Linked DNA regions of Candidatus Ruthia magnifica str. Cm (Calyptogena magnifica). The protein of the gene in region 1 binds, or shares a complex with, the protein of each later gene. Links are inferred from orthologs where the notes say so. Each region holds a gene or a part of one and is shown in the gene's direction. Other genes may lie near its edges.

Evidence for each region.
Region 2: the proteins of sbcB (region 1) and ssb are in contact, whole or in part, in a crystal structure (PDB 3C94), measured with the Escherichia coli proteins. The link is inferred for Candidatus Ruthia magnifica str. Cm (Calyptogena magnifica) from one-to-one orthologs.

What each region holds. Positions count from the first base shown.
Region 1 is NC_008610.1:1,001,662-1,010,585, forward strand. What follows is about bases 5,942-8,842. They hold sbcB (exodeoxyribonuclease I), read left to right. Parts: upstream 5,942-6,634; coding sequence 6,635-8,050; downstream 8,051-8,842. Other genes in these bases: nth (endonuclease III), read left to right, coding at 8,118-8,750. Outside these bases: RMAG_RS04670 (hypothetical protein), read right to left, coding at 3-188; RMAG_RS05895 (hypothetical protein), read right to left, coding at 542-706; RMAG_RS04680 (DEAD/DEAH box helicase), read left to right, coding at 1,043-2,863; RMAG_RS04690 (cold-shock protein), read left to right, coding at 4,497-4,700; RMAG_RS05900 (hypothetical protein), read right to left, coding at 4,836-4,997; RMAG_RS04695 (hypothetical protein), read right to left, coding at 5,104-5,355; RMAG_RS05905 (hypothetical protein), read left to right, coding at 5,642-5,809. UniProt on the Escherichia coli protein: Degrades single-stranded DNA (ssDNA) in a highly processive manner.
Region 2 is NC_008610.1:548,528-557,372, reverse strand. What follows is about bases 450-3,271. They hold ssb (single-stranded DNA-binding protein), read left to right. Parts: upstream 450-1,525; coding sequence 1,526-2,017; downstream 2,018-3,271. Other genes in these bases: RMAG_RS02540 (hypothetical protein), read right to left, coding at 2,807-3,175; RMAG_RS02550 (HIT family protein), read right to left, coding at 2,029-2,421; RMAG_RS02560 (MFS transporter), read left to right, coding at 450-1,511. Outside these bases: RMAG_RS02565 (outer membrane protein assembly factor BamD), read left to right, coding at 1-311; more of RMAG_RS02560, read left to right, coding at 336-449; transcription antitermination factor NusB, read right to left, coding at 3,599-4,021; ribH (6,7-dimethyl-8-ribityllumazine synthase), read right to left, coding at 4,024-4,527; ribB (3,4-dihydroxy-2-butanone-4-phosphate synthase), read right to left, coding at 4,538-5,611; RMAG_RS02520 (riboflavin synthase), read right to left, coding at 5,621-6,199; RMAG_RS06245 (YhjD/YihY/BrkB family envelope integrity protein), read right to left, coding at 6,200-6,343; RMAG_RS02515 (ABC-F family ATPase), read right to left, coding at 7,296-8,845. UniProt on the Escherichia coli protein: Plays an important role in DNA replication, recombination and repair. Binds to ssDNA and to an array of partner proteins to recruit them to their sites of action during DNA metabolism. Acts as a sliding platform that migrates on DNA via reptation.

The sequences.
Region 1 (8,924 bases):
AGCTAGTCATCAGTATCAACTGACAAATCAATATTGCTATCCTTGCCTGTTAGCATATACAAGTTATCACTAATTTGTTGTATTTTGATTAGTCTCTGTTCAAAATCATAACCCTTAGCAAACACTAAATTGGTTGCAAAATAAATAAAGAAAAGTAGACTTAACAGAGATATTTTTATAAATTTCATGTCTATTATCCTATTCGATACCCAACGTAGAAAAATCAACATGACTACGATTCTTTCACATCAAACAATTCGATCAAATGTTGGTTATTAGCATACTGTTCACTTAGTTATTGTAATTATGAAATATTCATATTTATGTCTTTTAAACAAATTTCATCAAAATAACGATTCTCTACCCTTCTATTTTGCCTTTAATATGCTCAATATTATTAGTTACTAATGATATATTACGTGTTGCACCACGTTTAACAGTAAAGTTTGCGCCTTTAACTGTAGATCTTTGGTTAGAATTAATCGTATTACTGGAGTCTAACTGAGTTTCATGACTATTTTTGTGTTTTAATGTTTATTGGTCATTTAGTATGCTCATCCATTACTTGCGCCCAAGTTAATGTTTCACCATCTAAATAAAGCATATCAAGCAAGTCCTGTGCTAATTTTTCACTACTTAACTTAGTCAATATACGCCAAGTTACTACTTGTATCGCTACTATTGACGACCACGCAGAATCGCTCAAGTAATATCAATGGTTAATATTTCTCTGCATGGGATTAAATAGAGTTATGACAAATGTTGCAAATTAAAATAGATTGATTGTCGCTATTCTAAAGGCATCACTGCAAATACTGATAAATCATGCTTATTGCTACACAACTCGCACTTGGATTATAACACGGCTTAATAATATTTGTTCAGTACCCATAAAATTGCCCATTTATATTGGAGCACTTTAAATTTAAATGCTAAAAACGAACTGTATTTTAACCGATAAATACAGCAAAAACTAATATAGTTCGCTTAAGCATTACCTAAATAGGTATAATTTTGATCTTCATTTATCCCACAAAATCACATGTCTGAAAATAAACCTGACCATAAGCCATTATCCAAATTTAAATGTTTAGGATTGTCTAATACCATTTTAAAAGTATTGGATGCTATTGGCTATGAAACACCCTCTCCCATTCAAGAACAATGCATCACCCACTTACTAAATGGCGAAGATATTATCGGTCAAGCACAAACAGGAACGGGGAAAACAGCAGCATTTTCTCTACCACTGCTTGACAAAATTGACTTAGGTATTAACATGCCACAATTATTAATTTTAACGCCCACCCGTGAACTTGCCATTCAAGTATCAGAAGCAGTACAAACCTATGCTAGAGGCATGAAAGGTTTTCATGTATTGCCTATTTATGGCGGACAATCTTATGATATCCAACTAAGACCACTTAAACGTGGTGTACATGCTATTGTTGGTACACCTGGTCGGGTGATGGATCACATTAAAAAAGGCACTTTAAAACTAGATCATCTCAAATCCTTCGTGCTAGATGAAGCCGATGAAATGCTAAAAATGGGCTTTATCGATGACATTAAATGGATAATGCAACGCATTCCTGAACAACGACAAATTGCCCTATTCTCTGCCACAATGCCAAGCGTTATCAAAAAAGTAGCTGAACAATTTTTAAACCAACCAAAAATTGTTAAAATAAAAACTAAGACAGAAACAGCGACCACCATTACCCAAAAATACTGCATGGTTGGTGGTTTATCACAAAAATTAGAAGCTTTAACTCGTATTCTTGAAGTTACTACCTTTGATGCAATGATTATCTTTGTAAGAACCAAAACACTCACTACAGAATTGGCAGAAAAATTATCCGCCCGTGGCTTTTCAGCAGAGGCCATAAATGGCGATATTCAACAAAACCAACGAGAACGTATTATCACTAACTATAAAAAAGGCAAAATTGACATTCTTATTGCTACTGATGTTGCTGCTCGTGGTTTAGATGTAGAGCGTATCTCGCACGTGGTTAATTACGACATTCCTCAAGATGCTGAATCTTATGTACACCGCATTGGCAGAACAGGACGTGCAGGTCGAAAAGGTGACGCAATTTTATTCGTATCAAATCGTGAAAGACGTATGCTCAATACTATTGAGCACATTACTCGCCAAAAAATCACCCCTATTGAACTACCCAGTGCAAAGATTATTAATGCCAAACGCATTGAAACATTCAAACAAAATATAGCACAAACTATCAACAATCAAAAATTAGATATATTTAAAAAATTAGTCAGCGAATTCCAGCAAGAAAATCCAGAAATTGAAACCTCAAAAATTTCTGCTGCCTTAGCATTTATTGCGCAAGGTAATGAGCCATTACTATTATCAGAAAAAGAGCCAAACTTTAATAACAATCAAATACCAAAAAAAGAAAAAATAATCCCTATTAAAGCCGACCCACTAAAAGACTTTCCAAAAATTCAAATGTGTCGTTATAAGATTGAAGTGGGCAATAATAATAATATTAAACCGGGTAATATTTTAGGTGCCATCGCCAATGAAGCTGACATAGATAGTGAATATATTGGCTCAATTCAAATTTTTGATCATTGCTCAACTATTGACTTGCCAGATGAGATGCCAAACGAGATATTTGAAGTTTTAAAAAATAGCGTGGTTTGTGGCAAACACTTAAACATTGTCGAACTCACTGAAAAAAATAACAAAACCACTATTGGAGGACGGTCAAAAAAACGTAATTTTAGCCGTGTAAAGTTCTCAAAGAGTAAAAATAATAACCGATGTAGCAATAAAGACTATTACGGCAAAAACAAAAAAAACAATAAACACGGTAGAAAATTAAAATTTTAACACCAAGACAAAGCATAATCGAAAGATTAATTGACGCTGTTATTGTCCTGCTTAAAGGTGCAGTATTCGTTATTATTTCTAGATTATTCCCTGGATATGGGTTATATGCCGCAATATGTACTGTTCAGCTCATCATTGTATTTAGTTTTAGGGTCAAACCGTAGCCATTTCCATCATAGTTTTTTCTGTCATTAGTCATCACGCCGAAACAGACAGTGCTGAATTTGCATCATTAGCACTCGCACTCGCTTTTCTTGCTGACGTTTATCAATTGGTATTTAGCTTAACACGCTTAGGTGTAATGGTTAATTGTGTTTCACACACGTCATAATTGTCTTTACAACAAATGCGGCTATTTTATTTGCCAGTAGACAGTTAAAACACATTATAGGCATCAAAGGTTGAGACGCTAATATTGTATGATTATTATCTTAACGAATCTCATCACAACCGTTTTAACCAAAAAGTTCTTTTCAAAATTACCTAATTTACTATTAATGGTTAGTAAGTGCGCCTATCTTATATTTCAAAGACTTCATCCCACAAATTAAGTTTGGGGATGAAATGCCTACGCATTTACCACCTTTCTTCATACTAAATTTTTCATTCTCTACGATTAAAATCCTCGCTCCTAAAATGTTTACTGTCGTCTTGCTCGATTTAATTGAGGCGTTTTCAATCAGTCGTACCATGACAATAAAATCCAATTAACATATTAACTCCTAGCCAAGGATTTATTGGTCAAGGTATGTCAAATATATTTGATAATTTTATGTCTAGCTATTTAGGCTCTAATTTATTTACGCATTCATGGATCAATTTTGAATCAGCTACAAGAATGTCCTTATTCACTATTTTTTCTGTTATTATATTAATATAATAGTCATTTATACTACTTATTGCATCACTCACCGCTTATTTACCCATTACAGCTATAGTAAATGTTATTCTTATGGTTGCCTATAATTTGATTAATTTTTATCATATTCGTTAAACCTTAAACTTTAGGATGTAAGAGTCTGCCATCCTAATAACCAACTTTTTAGCAACCTTCTTTCTTGAGCTAGAATTTACTATTTGCTTGGAAATTTTACTCTCATTAGTTTTATTTCTTAGCAGGGCTTACACACCTACCATTTCTAATTTATTCTTAGACAACGCCAGAGCCAACGACAAATCGTAGAAAATGAACCTATTAATCATATTTTGATTGTTACTAGTGGTATTAATTTTATTGACTCTGACGAGCACAGAAATATTCATTTTAGAAAATAATCACCTAATAAAAACAGTAGTGACTTATATTTTATCGGTTTAAGACTTCCATTTATGAGTTTACCACTAAGTCGTATTTCATTCAATAAACTGGTAGATAAATACTTTTTTGATTCAAAATTACAAGTCATTAATCATCTTCATATAACCTTCAAGTGCTTATTTTTAATGAATATCAATCTTAATAACAAAAATATATGCTATAATCGAATTCGCTGTGAAGAATATGCTCATAAAAAAATGAATTTTGGGCTACAGTTGCTATTTATATCTATGTTGTTGATTGATTCATTATCGGTTTTCGTACTCTATAAAGGTGGTTTATTTTTTCGGTAATTTTTAACTTATAGGAGACACAATGTCTACAACAGGAAAAGTCAAATGGTTTGACGCAAAAAAAGGGTTTGGTTTTATTGAACAAGAAAATGGTGACGATGTATTCGTTCACTTTCGCGCTATTCAAGGCGATGGCTACAAATCATTAGAGGAAGGTCAAGAGGTAGAATTTGACCTAGAACAAGGTGAAAAAGGTCCACAAGTTACGAACCTTTACCCAAAATAATTTGTTAATTATTTAAATAAAAACCCAGTTTAATCGCTGGGTTTTTTATTGTCTGTAATAATATTTTTAAATTGTCTTTTATTGCAAATAAAAAACTTCTCGTTAAGAAGAATAAAATTTACCTACTATCTCTTTTTACTCAATCTCTATAGTTTCATATTCATGACCCACATCAGCATTAGATAACTCATTTAATTGATATGTGTCAGGAACGATGAGTTTATTAATACCAATATTAAGATTATTTGCATCAAAAAATAATAATATTGCACCAGATTCAAAGATATTATTATTCATATTTAAAATATAACTAAAATTGGAACCAACATCTATATCGCACTTTCTTCACTCACAAGTAATACTCTTTACTACTCGTATAATATAACTTCTTTCATTCATATTGTTATAATCTAATATATCTGAAGCGAGAAATTGTAAAAAATTTGGTATTATCATATAGATAAGTTATATCAGAAATACCATTATCAAGCACAAGTGTGCTGCCTTGATTTACATAAAATATAGTGTTTTCATAAATATATGACATATCAATATCTTCAAGATATAAAGTACCCAAGAAGTTTACTGCTGAATCTAATAAAACACCGGTATTAACATCAGAACCAAACACTCGATAAAGACGAACCACTTCCACAAGTAGCAAATGTTAAAATCAGTAACTTTTTTCTTTTAAAGTTATTGATTATTTACTCATTTGTTCTATTAGCTTGTTATGTGCATCTAAAAAGGTAATAGCGATAATTTTTCCTATATCAGTACTTTCATAACTACTACCCACCAACATTAAAGCCTATATTGATTTTCTTTGCTATATCTTCAGTAGCTGTTTTGCAGTCTTGCTTTAACAGAAATATTCACTACCAATCAATACCTCTATAGGCTTTAAAACCCCAGTAGTAAGAGCGCCAAGGGTAATATTTGTGCCACTAGTATTATTATCTGAAAATATAACGCTTGATATTATCATCCAATCAGAACTTATCATACTGCCTAATGCTGTATTTTTGTTACTAGCTAACTCTCCAACAGACGCAAGCTTCCTTTCTCTTTCTAATACTTTGAATACTGCTCCTTTATCTATTACTTAAAAACAATTACTTTTTGCTACCATTAATTTTATTATTGGAATAGGACTAGGTAAATTATATTATGTTAAAACAGCACAAAAATTCTTAGAAAATTCTGGCTCAACCAATACTGCCAATTTCTAGCGATCTAGAATATTTTTTAACTCTTTAGTTTTAGCGATAATCGTATTATCAGCCTTACCTATTTTTTATATTTGTACTTAATATATTGAATATATTACATCCGGCTGTTAATAACATTGTTATTGTTAATATTTTTTCGCTTCTCTTTTTTAAAAGTATTGATATAATTTACATATGAAATTACTAGCAATACAAATAAAGAAATTTCATCAATTAAAAAGGTTTTCTAAAAAAAATTGACTGGAAAAATTGGTATAACCAGTTCAACAATTTCTCAGTATGAATCCACATCATCATTTAATGTCAAATCCAGTCTAAAAAAAATTAGAAAAATAGCACAAGAATTTGACATCTCATTCGAATAAATAGCAACAGAAAAGAGTTTGTAGAACATAGAGAATTACTTAATTGATGTTACCGATATCTAAAAAATAGGACATGCTACTCACGGAGGAGCAAAAAAATTACTACATTTGTAATACACGACACCCAAAAGACTAGCAAGAAAAATATACAAAACAACACTTAATACATTAAGTCTTGTCATTTTAAAACACACAACAATAAAACAAGGGAGTTGATTATTTGTTTTGAACTACAAAATTTATATAAAATCCATCTTGAAACCAAAATCCTTTCGTAGACTACGCAATGTAAAATAGAAATATACTTTATTCTTCGGGTAAAAATTGATAAAAAAATATGAAAACATTTTATTGGTACGACTATGAAACTTTTGGTATTTCGCCAAAAATAGACAGAATCTCTCAATTTGCTGGCATCAGGACTGATGAAAATTTTAATATTATAGATGAGCAAATGTTTTACTGCAAACCAACTAATGATTGTTTGCCATCTCCTGAGGCTTGTTTTATAACTGGTATTAGCCCACAATTATGTGAACAAAAAGGCATGATTGAGCATGAATTTATTAAAAAAATTCATGCTCAATTTTCAACATCAAATACATGCATTGTGGGTTACAATTCAATTCGTTTTGATGATGAGTTTACTCGTCATACACTGTATCGTAATTTTATAGACCCTTATACTTGGCATTGGCAAAATGGTAATACTCGTTGGGATATATTAAATGTTGTGCGACTATGTTATGCGCTAAAAAAAGACACAAGCCTTAAATGGGTGTATGATAAACAAGGCAATCCAGTATTTAAACTTGATCAATTATCACTTGCTAATGACATTGAACATGCAAATGCACATGATGCCCTAGCTGATGTTCATGCCACTATTGCTATTGCTAAAATTATCAAACAAACACAACCTCAGTTATTTAACTACAGTTTTAGTTTAAGAGAAAAGAAAACAGTCGCCTCTAAAATTAGTCTATTTGAGCCAATGTTACATACAACTGATATGCATCCAGCACAATTGTCTTGTACTCGATTGTCTGTTGCGCTGGCTTATCATCCTGAGTATAACGATCGAGTTCTTATGTTTAACCTTGATCAAGATCCTTGTGTTTTGTTAGAGCTCGACATTGAAGCGCTTAAAACTTTAACGTTTACCAAACAATCTGAATTATCAAAAGAAGTGGAAAGACTACAAATCAAAGAACTTATTTTTAATAAAAGTCCAATGTTCGTTCCCAATATTTATAAACTTGAACCAAAAATTATTAAGCAGTTAAATATTGACATGAATCAATGCATGCAGCATCTTTCTTTTATCAAAGACAACCAACTTAAAATTGGTAAAATCGTGCAAGATTTATACAAAAACGATCAAAAACATATTGCGCTAAAAGAAGTAGACCAATCACTTTATGATGGTTTTATTGATAATACTGATAAGCGTATTTGTAATCAAATTCAAGCCTTATCCGTTCATAAATTAAAAGAATTTCATCCAAAATTTAAAGATGAGAAGCTCTCAAGATTATTCATGCATTTTAAAGCTAGAAATTACCCCAATACTTTAACTGAAAACGAAAAAGAAGATTGGTTTGAAATCGTTCAAGGGCGGATTCAAACGAATCAAAATGGTTACATAACTATTGATGATTACCTTCAAAAAATCAACACAATGAGAACGCAACATCCACATCAAGAAAAACTATGGCAGCAGCTTGAGGCTTATAGTAAATTGTTCTTTTAGGCTATTTTGCCTTATTTTTAAATCTAGAGTATAATGTTTGTCATTGAGAAAAACAAGCAAAGAAAAAATGAACTCTGAAACACGTACAAAAATGTTTGGAAGGTTGCTTAAAAAGATACCTAATCCAACCACAGAATTAAATTATTCAACACCATTTGAATTGCTAGTAGCTGTTACATTATCCGCACAAGCAACGGATAAAAGCGTTAATAAGGTCACTGATAAATTGTTTCCAATTGCCAATACACCTGAAACTATTTTTGAATTAGGTGAAGACACACTTAGAGATACAATAAGAGCCATTGGCTTGTTTAACTCAAAAGCTAAACATATTATTCAAGCTTGCAAAATTCTGATTGAAAAATACAGCTCAAGCGTACCAGAAACTCGTAAAGAATTAGAAGCACTGCCTGGTGTTGGTCGTAAAACTGCCAATGTTGTGCTTAATACTGCCTTTGGCCATCCAACCATTGCAGTGGATACGCATATTTATCGTGTAGCAAACCGCACTGCTATTGCCAGTGGTAAAACCGTATTGGAGGTAGAGAAAAAATTGGTTAAATTCATCCCTGATGAATACCGAGTGCCTGCGCACCACTTAATGATTCTACATGGTCGTTATACTTGTAAAGCTCGTTCTCCATTATGCACAGAATGTATTTTGCTTGATCTTTGCGAATATGAAGAGAAAAATCTATAAATATTTTACACTCAAGATAGAACGCAACAGCGACAATTCCTTTCCAATATTTGGAAAAGTTTTTAAATAAACGAGTGTTCTTGACCTATTGAAAACTCAACTAACCTAGGCAATTGAAATACACCCTGAGTATCAAACTGATTATTTTACAGAAAAAGGCAAGGATTAATCCTT
Region 2 (8,845 bases), 450 kb from region 1 along the record:
CATTGATTTATAAATTCCCAAAAACTGAATATGCCGAAGAAGCCAAAATCCATTTAGTTATACTTAGAAACATTTTATCAAGACATGAGCTGTTTGTGGCTATTTATTACACCAAAAGAGGGGCTAATATTGCTGCCATCAACCGTACTAAGTTTATCATTGAAAAATATCCAAACACACCTTCAGTACCTGCAGCACTACATTTAATGGCCTATAATTATGACGCTATTAGCGCAAACATACTGGCAAAAGATGCGCGCCGCGTACTAAAGAATAGTTATCCTTTGTACACACCACACTACTCTTTATAGGACTAAGATTCTTAATTTACTTCAATGAACAAACAAGAAAGAGCTTTCGCGTTTAAGATTTCTTTAATCATGGCCACACGTATGCTAGGTTTATTTATGATTTTTCCTATATTTTCAGTTTATGCCAGTGAATATACCAGTACCACGCCTTACTTAATAGGTTTATCTATTGGCATTTATGGCTTAACTCAAGCATTATTACAAATTCCCTTTGGCTATTTATCAGACAAGTATGGTCGAAAACCTATGCTCATTATTGGTCTTATTATCTTTTTTATTGGTAGTGTTGTGGCTGCTAAATCAACAGACATCATAGGCATTGTTATTGGCAGGGCTCTGCAGGGTGCAGGTGCTATTTCAGCGGTATTGATGGCGTTTTTAGCAGATTTTGTTAGTGAAAATCAACACTCTAAAGCCAATGCTTTTGTGGGTGTTCAAATAGGCATAGCCTTTATGTTAGCCTTACTACTAGGCCCTATCATCAGTTCTAATCTGAGCATATCTGGTTTATTTTGGGTGATTGCTTTGCTTTCTGTTATTGCGTTGATCATTGTTAGCACTCTACCCAATGCCAAACCTAAAGAGCAATATTCCTTGTCAATTGCAAACATCAAAAAAGTAATCAATATTGATTTACTACGGCTAGATTTTAGCGTTTTTGCACTACATTTAATTCTAACTTGTGCTTTTATCGCTATACCGATCTTTTTAAGAGAAAACAATATTGTTGAGATTAAAGACAGTTGGCAAATGTATTTACCTATTATTATTTTGTCCTTTATTGGCATGTTGCCAATGATTATTCTGATTTCCAAATATCAAAAAATTAAACCTATATTTTTAAGCGCCATTGCACTACTGATTATCAGTCAAATTTTGTTTTATCAAATACAGCTTACTTATACTTTATTTTTCATCCTTTTAACTTTATTCTTTATTGCTTTTAATACATTAGAAGCCATTCTACCTTCACTCATAGCCTCAAGTGCAAGTTCTGATAAACGCGGCTTAGCAATGGGTTTATACGCTACATCACAGTTTTTAGGTGCATTCGTTGGCGGGATTGTTGGTGGATGGATTTACAACATATCTAATCTAAATAATGTATTCTTACTTACCACATTTATTGCAATTATTTGGTGGATAATTATTCTAATAACAAAGCAAAAAATACCCATAAAACAGGTAACAGAAAATTAATCGGAGCAAAAAAAATGGCAGGAATCAACAAAGTAATTTTAGTAGGCAATTTAGGCCAAGATGTAGAATTGAAATACACCTCTAATGGTAAAGCAGTAACCACTTTATCTGTTGCAACCAGTGAAAGTTGGACAGACAAAAACACAGGGCAAAAGGTTGATAAAACTGAATGGCACCGTGTTAGTTTATTTGGCAAATTAGCTGAGATTGCTAGCCAATACCTACATAAGGGCTCTAAAGTTTACGTTGAAGGTAATTTAAGAACACGTAAATGGCAAGACCAAACTGGTACTAACCGCTACACAACTGAAATAGTTGTTGGTTTTAATGGTACATTACAAATGTTAGATCGTCACGACAATGTTGATATAGGTGGTGGTGCACCTCAAACTCAACAATCAGCATCTTCTACACCTGTACCACAACAACAAACCGCAACAGCGCCAGTCCTAGATCCTATCGCACCTGTTGATAATTCTGAGTTTGATGATGACATTCCTTTTTAAAAAAGGATGTGTTATTTATCTGAATTACTCCAATAATCAGCTTTATTTGAAATCACCCAGCGCACACCACCTTTAGGATTTTTAACATCATTTTTATATCTAGGAATCATGTGCACATGTAAATGCATAATACTTTGCCCAGCTACTTCACCATTATTCATACCAATGTTAAAACCATCTGGAGAAAACTCCTCATCAAGAATCAATTTTGATTTTTGAATGGCTTTGGCAATTGCATTTTGCTCTTGTTCGGTAATATCAAAATAAGTAGCAACATGTCTTTTAGGGACAATCAACGTATGTCCAGGAGAAACAGGATAAGAGTCTAAAAACGTAATGGTTAAATCACATTGTCCAATAATTCTTTCTTCACTCAATTGACAAAATAAACAATTTATATCCATTTTTTATTATTCTAAGCTAATATTAATAAACATAATGTTTTGGGCAAATTAGACAATAAAAAACCGGTATAGCCAGTTTTACTATGAAATTGATGCTGAAAGGCTCGTCACTTTCTGTTTCAACGATTACTGTAATTTCTTGGTTGTAGACATAATTCCAAAGGTTTGTTATTCATTACTTCAACGGGATTGTTAAAACTATTGCCGTTCCAGGGTGTGTTGTTTCCAAAATTTATAGGAATATTACTATTCCAATTAATACCCCAATTTGCAGTAGCATTAAGTTTCAATGTTAGCAAGAAAACTGTCATTATTTTCTCACTCCTTAATTATTAATCAATCGTCATTAAAAACCTAATGCCTGATTTTAACCATAACTTTTATACTATCTTGCTATTGGTACTACTGGCATAGTCATTTCAGGTGCAACACCAGGTCCCCATGGGGTATTTACATAACCATTAGGTGCGAAACCATAACCATTACGACCATAACCATTACGACCATAACCATAATAGTTGTTGTTGTTCCAACCGTTATTATCAAATTCATCAAACATATTACCCATTTCTTCTGCATACCAACGAGGATCCCAAAAATCATATGGGTTGTAGCCAAATATGCCATTATCTTCTTGATAGCCATAAGCGTTATAATTGTTGTAACCATTACCCCATGGGGTATTGTTGCTACTCCAAAATGCATTCGCACTTAAAGTGGATGTCAATAGCACTATTGTAAAAATCTTTTTCATTGTCATATCTCCATTTAATTAATTCAATTTATATTATAACATAATAATATATTTATGCAAATTAAGCTTTAAATTTAAAAAGGTGAGGATCATCTAAATATCGATAATCAACATAAAGTTTTGGCAACTCAAGGTTGTTCTACTGGTACATGATTAGGATTAGTAAACAACATGGTTTACAGGTACCTCATACATCCAAAAGTATTTTAAATAAGTTTAACAAAAATGATTTATCCACTTAACATCAAAAAAATAGTATTTCTTTCAAATACGGCTTACTCAGGATTTATAGATATATCAAAAAAGATAAGAAAGTATACATATTAATATCTAACAAGTGCTGTTAGGAGATTATCAATCTAAAACTAGGTTCTTTATTGTAAAGCCTATTAACTAAGATATCAAAGTATAACCTTTGAGTATCTATTCGTCTATTCTAGGTTGTAGTGTTTGAGCCAGTTTGTCCAATGAAACGTTAATAAGTTTATGCGCACCCTCTGCACCGTACAGTTTTGCCAATTCAAGTGATTCATTAATCACGATTTTATAAGGCACTCCTGGGCTAAATTTGAGCTCAAAAGCGCCTAGATATAAAATAGCGTGTTCAACAGCGCCTAGTTGTTCAGTTTCTCGGTTAATGGTAGGTGCGATAATCTCATCTAGTAAAGATTTATTTTTTAGAATATTGATGAATAAATTTGAAAAGAAAGCTTTTGAGATTTTGCCTTGTTTTTGGTTTAAAAATTGTTGTTCAATTTGCAATATTTCTCCACCTGATACTAGATATTGATATAGAGCTTGTACTACGCGCTCTCGAGAGCGTTGCTTTGAGGTTTTAAAGGTCATGGTTAAAAAGTTTGAGTGTCTACTTGTTGCATTAAATAGAGCATTTCAATCATTGCCATGGTTGCCTTTTCACCTTTGTTACCCTTATAACCACCAGCTCTACCGATGGTTTGCTCCATGTTATTTGTAGTAAGTATACCAAAAGCAGTGGGGATTTCATATTGATAAGAAACATCTGACACGCCACGAGCACATTCGTTACAAACAAACTCAAAATGCGGGGTTTCACCATTGATAATTGCACCTAAAGCCACAATACCATCGTATAAATTTTTGTTACTTAGTTTTTGACTTGCTAATTTTTTAGCCAATAACGGAATTTCAAATGCACCAGGGACGTAAAACACATTGATATTATTGGCATTAATGCCATATTTAGCTAAGGTTTCTTGTGCTGCTGATAATAGCTTGTCACCAATATCTTGGTAAAAATAACCCACGATAATCGCAACTTTTGCTTTTGCAAGAAAATTGTTATTTCCGTTTTTATTAAATTTAAATTTCATTATTATTCCTTTACTTGCTGGTGTCTATGTATTCAGTTACTTCTAAACCAAAGCCTTTTAAGCCATAAAGCTTTCTATGACTGCCTAAAATTTTCATTCTTTTAATGCCAAGGTCAGATAAGATTTGTGCACCAACGCCATATGTTTTGATATCATCACGAATATTGCCATTAACGTTGTCAATATTTTCTAAAATACTTTGGTCGGTTTGCATTCTAAGTAGCAATAAAACACCACTATCTAATTTAGCAATGTACTTTAATGCAGCGATAACGCTAAAACTGTTTGACTTTTCTTGTAACACATCCTTAAAAGCATCTTCCATGTGTACACGCACGCAAGTATCAGTATTACTGCTAATTTTTCCTTTAATCAAGGCTAAGTGAGTTTCATTGTGAATACTATCAAGAAATGAAATTAATCTAAAAATGGCAAATTCAGTTTTAAATTCACGTTCATTAATACGTTCGATGGTTTTTTCGTTTTCAACTCGATAAGAAATTAAATCTTCAATCGTACCTAATTTAATGTCGTGTTTTTTGGCAAAAATTTCTAAATCATCACGTCGAGCCATTGAACCATCTTCATTGAGGATTTCAACAATCACACTGGCTGGTTCAAGTCCTGCAAGGCGTGCTAAATCACACCCTGCTTCTGTGTGTCCTGCTCGAATTAAAACCCCACCTGGTTGTGACATAAGTGGGAAAATATGCCCTGGTTGTACAATATCATCAGGTTTAGCATCTTTTGCCACTGCATCAAGTATTGTTTTAGCTCTGTCTGCTGCTGAAATACCTGTGGTTACACCTTCTACCGCCTCAATTGAAATGGTAAAGTTAGTACCATTCGTATCATTATTTTGCGCGACCATAAGTGATAAATTAAGCTGTTTACAGCGCTCTTGTGTTAAGGTTAAGCAAATCAAACCGCGACCATGAGTCGCCATGAAATTAATATCTTCTTTAGTAACAGTTGTAGCAGGGATTATTAAATCCCCTTCATTTTCACGATCTTCATCATCCATTAGGATAATCATTTTGCCTTGGCTATAGTCTTTTAAAATTTCTTCAATACTAGATTTCATAACTAATTTTTAATGATGTAATAATTGTTCAAGGTATCTGACGATAATGTCAACTTCAAGATTAACTTCGTTATTTATTTTCAATCCACCTAATGTTGTGGCTTTTAGTGTGTACGGCACAATGTTGATATCAAACACGCAATCGTTAATATTATTGACTGTTAAACTCACACCGTTAATACAAATAGAACCTTTTTTAGAGATGTATTTTATCAAATTCTTAGGCGTACTAATTTTAAAACGTGTTGATTCACCTTCAATAAATCGATCAACAACTTTAGCAATACCGTCAACATGGCCACTGACCAAATGCCCATCAATGCCTTGATTAAGCCTTAGTGCTTTTTCAAGGTTAACTGAATTGTTAATACCTAAGTGATTAAAAATTGTATACCTGAATGTTTCTTGTGAAATGTCGGCTTTAAAATAATCATCACCTATCTCAATAGCGGTTAAACACACTCCATTCACAGAAATACTGTCGCCAATTTTAACCTCGTTAAAAAACGAACCTTGTGCCTCAAAACAAAATACGCCTGCCTTGATACTTTTAATCTTACCAACGATTTGAATAATACCTGTAAACATTTATTGATTCTTTGTCTGATGAAAGCAAAAACTGCTACTTGCACCAAATAACACCACAACCCAAGAAAAATATATCCAAAGTATAAATAACAATAGCATGGATAATGCACCATAAATCACTTCATAAAAAGAAAAATAGTTGATATAAATTAACAGTATTCATTTTAAAACCTTTAAAAAAATGTAGTAACAAAACTAGATTTAATCATATTTTTGAATGATACTTTTTCATTTAGAATAAAATAATACAACAAGCTTAACCCAATGGCTGAAAGAATAATTGGCAAACTTGATATAAAAAATACCGCCAATCCGTATAAAAACAAATAATTTTGACACGCTTAAATAAGAACTCATCAATAAAGACGTGACTAAAAATAAAAGACCTAACACCAAAGTTAGCATTGAAACAATGGCAAACAAAGTTGAAAATGTCAATACAGTTACCGAATCAAAACTTTTTTAATTTTAAATGGTGAAAGGTTAATATTAGAATACACATTCTATTTTATAGCGATATTCCAGAAAATCCTTTACCTCAATTATTTTAACTTTTTTTGTCTTCTCATTCATCATTTTTATGTTCCAAAATATCGTCAACTATTTTTAATTTTATCAACAGCTTAATAGTATTCATTGATTAAATTACCAATACTTCTGTTGTATCTTCTTTTTTATATTTATAATCTTAATATCATGACTGCCATTTTTAGCTCGTTCATCCACTCTTTGAATTTGATAAATCAACATTAGTAAATACAAATAAATAAGCTCAATATTCCATTCTTGTTGTTTTTATTGATTAATAATTTTTACCCACAAGTATAGTTTCAATTTCAAAACTATTACACTGTTTGATGTTATGATCATTTTTTTTAGGCATTAATTTTGTTTCTAAAAATTGCTTAATATTAACATTGGTTAGCGATAAATACAGTATCAAAGTTTTTTCCTGAACCATTAATACCTACTATGATTGTAAAAATTGAATTGTCTTGCATTATTTAATTCCTTTGATAATCGTATTTTAACCCTAACTATTCGCTCTATTTTATCAAAAAGTTAAAAATAATTATATCAAACACTAACAAACTCTTTATTTTTTATTGCCCAAGTAGTCCTCATAATTACCAGAATAATAATGCATACTATCCTCTTTGAGTTCTATCACCTTGGTAGACAGTGAAGAAACAAATTCTCTATCATGGCTAACAAAAATTAAAGTGCCTTTGTAATTATCCAGTGCTAGATTAAGGGCTTCGATAGACTCCATATCAAGATGGTTGGTAGGCTCATCCATCACTAATACATTGGGGTTTTGTAGCATGAGTTTGCCAAATAGCATTCTGCCTTTCTCTCCACCAGAAAGTGACTTAATACTCTTTCCAATGTCTTCTTTACCAAATAACATTTTACCCAGTACTGCACGCATTGCCTGTATGTTGTCTTTTTCACTTTTGAATTGACTCATCCAATCAAGTACATTCATATCAGTTTCAAAATCTTTACTATGATCCTGTGCATAATAACCAATGTTAATATTTTCACTCCACTTAATTTTTCCTTTATCGGGCTTGATTTCACCAACCAAAGTACGCAGTAATGTGGTTTTACCAATACCATTTTGACCAATAATGGCAATGCGATCACCCACCTCAAACAAGAAACTAATGTCTTTTAAAACCTCAAGTTTATTATCTTTTTCAGTATCTCCTTGAAGAGTGAAGCTTTTAAACAAACCTTCGACTTCTAATACATTTCTGTGTAACTTAGTTTCTTGATTGAAAATAATATAAGGACTTATCCTTGAAGAGGGTCTAATATCGTCCAGTATAATTTTATCTAATTGTTTTAATCTTGAAGTGGCTTGTTTAGATTTAGAGGCGTTGGCTGAAAAACGAGAAACAAAATGCTTAAGTTCTTTGATTTTGGCTTCTTTTTTAGCATTGTCAGTTTGCATTTTTTCTTGAATAGCGGTTGATGCAATCATAAAATCATCGTAATTACCAGGGAAGATATTAAGCGCACCATAGTCTAAATCAGACATGTGTGTACATACGCCATTTAAAAAGTGTCTATCATGGGAGATGATAACCATTGTCGCCTTGCGTTCTTTTAATACGCCTTCTAGCCAACGAATTGAGTTAATATCTAAATTATTTGTTGGCTCATCAAGTAATAGAATTTCTGGATTTGAAAACAGTGCCTGAGCCAGCAAAATACGTAATTTCCAACCTGGTGCAATTTCACTCATCAACCCATAATGTTGCTCTTCTGGGATATCCAAGCCTAATAACAACTCACTGGCAGAAGACTCCGCCATATAGCCATCCATTTCTGCAAATTGCATTTCAAGTTCTGCAACCTTGATACCATCTTTCTCACTCATTTCAGGCAAAGCGTAAATTCTATCCCTTTCTTTTTTAATTTCCCATAATTCACTATGGCCCATAATCACCATATCAATCACACGAAAATTCTCAAAAGCAAACTGGTCTTGGCGAAGAACACCCAAACGCTCTCCATTACTAATATGAATGGTGCCATTACTAGGCGTAAGTTCACCCGTCAAAATTTTCATAAAAATTGACTTACCGCAACCATTCGCACCAATTAAACCATATCGGTTGCCACCTTGAAATTTAA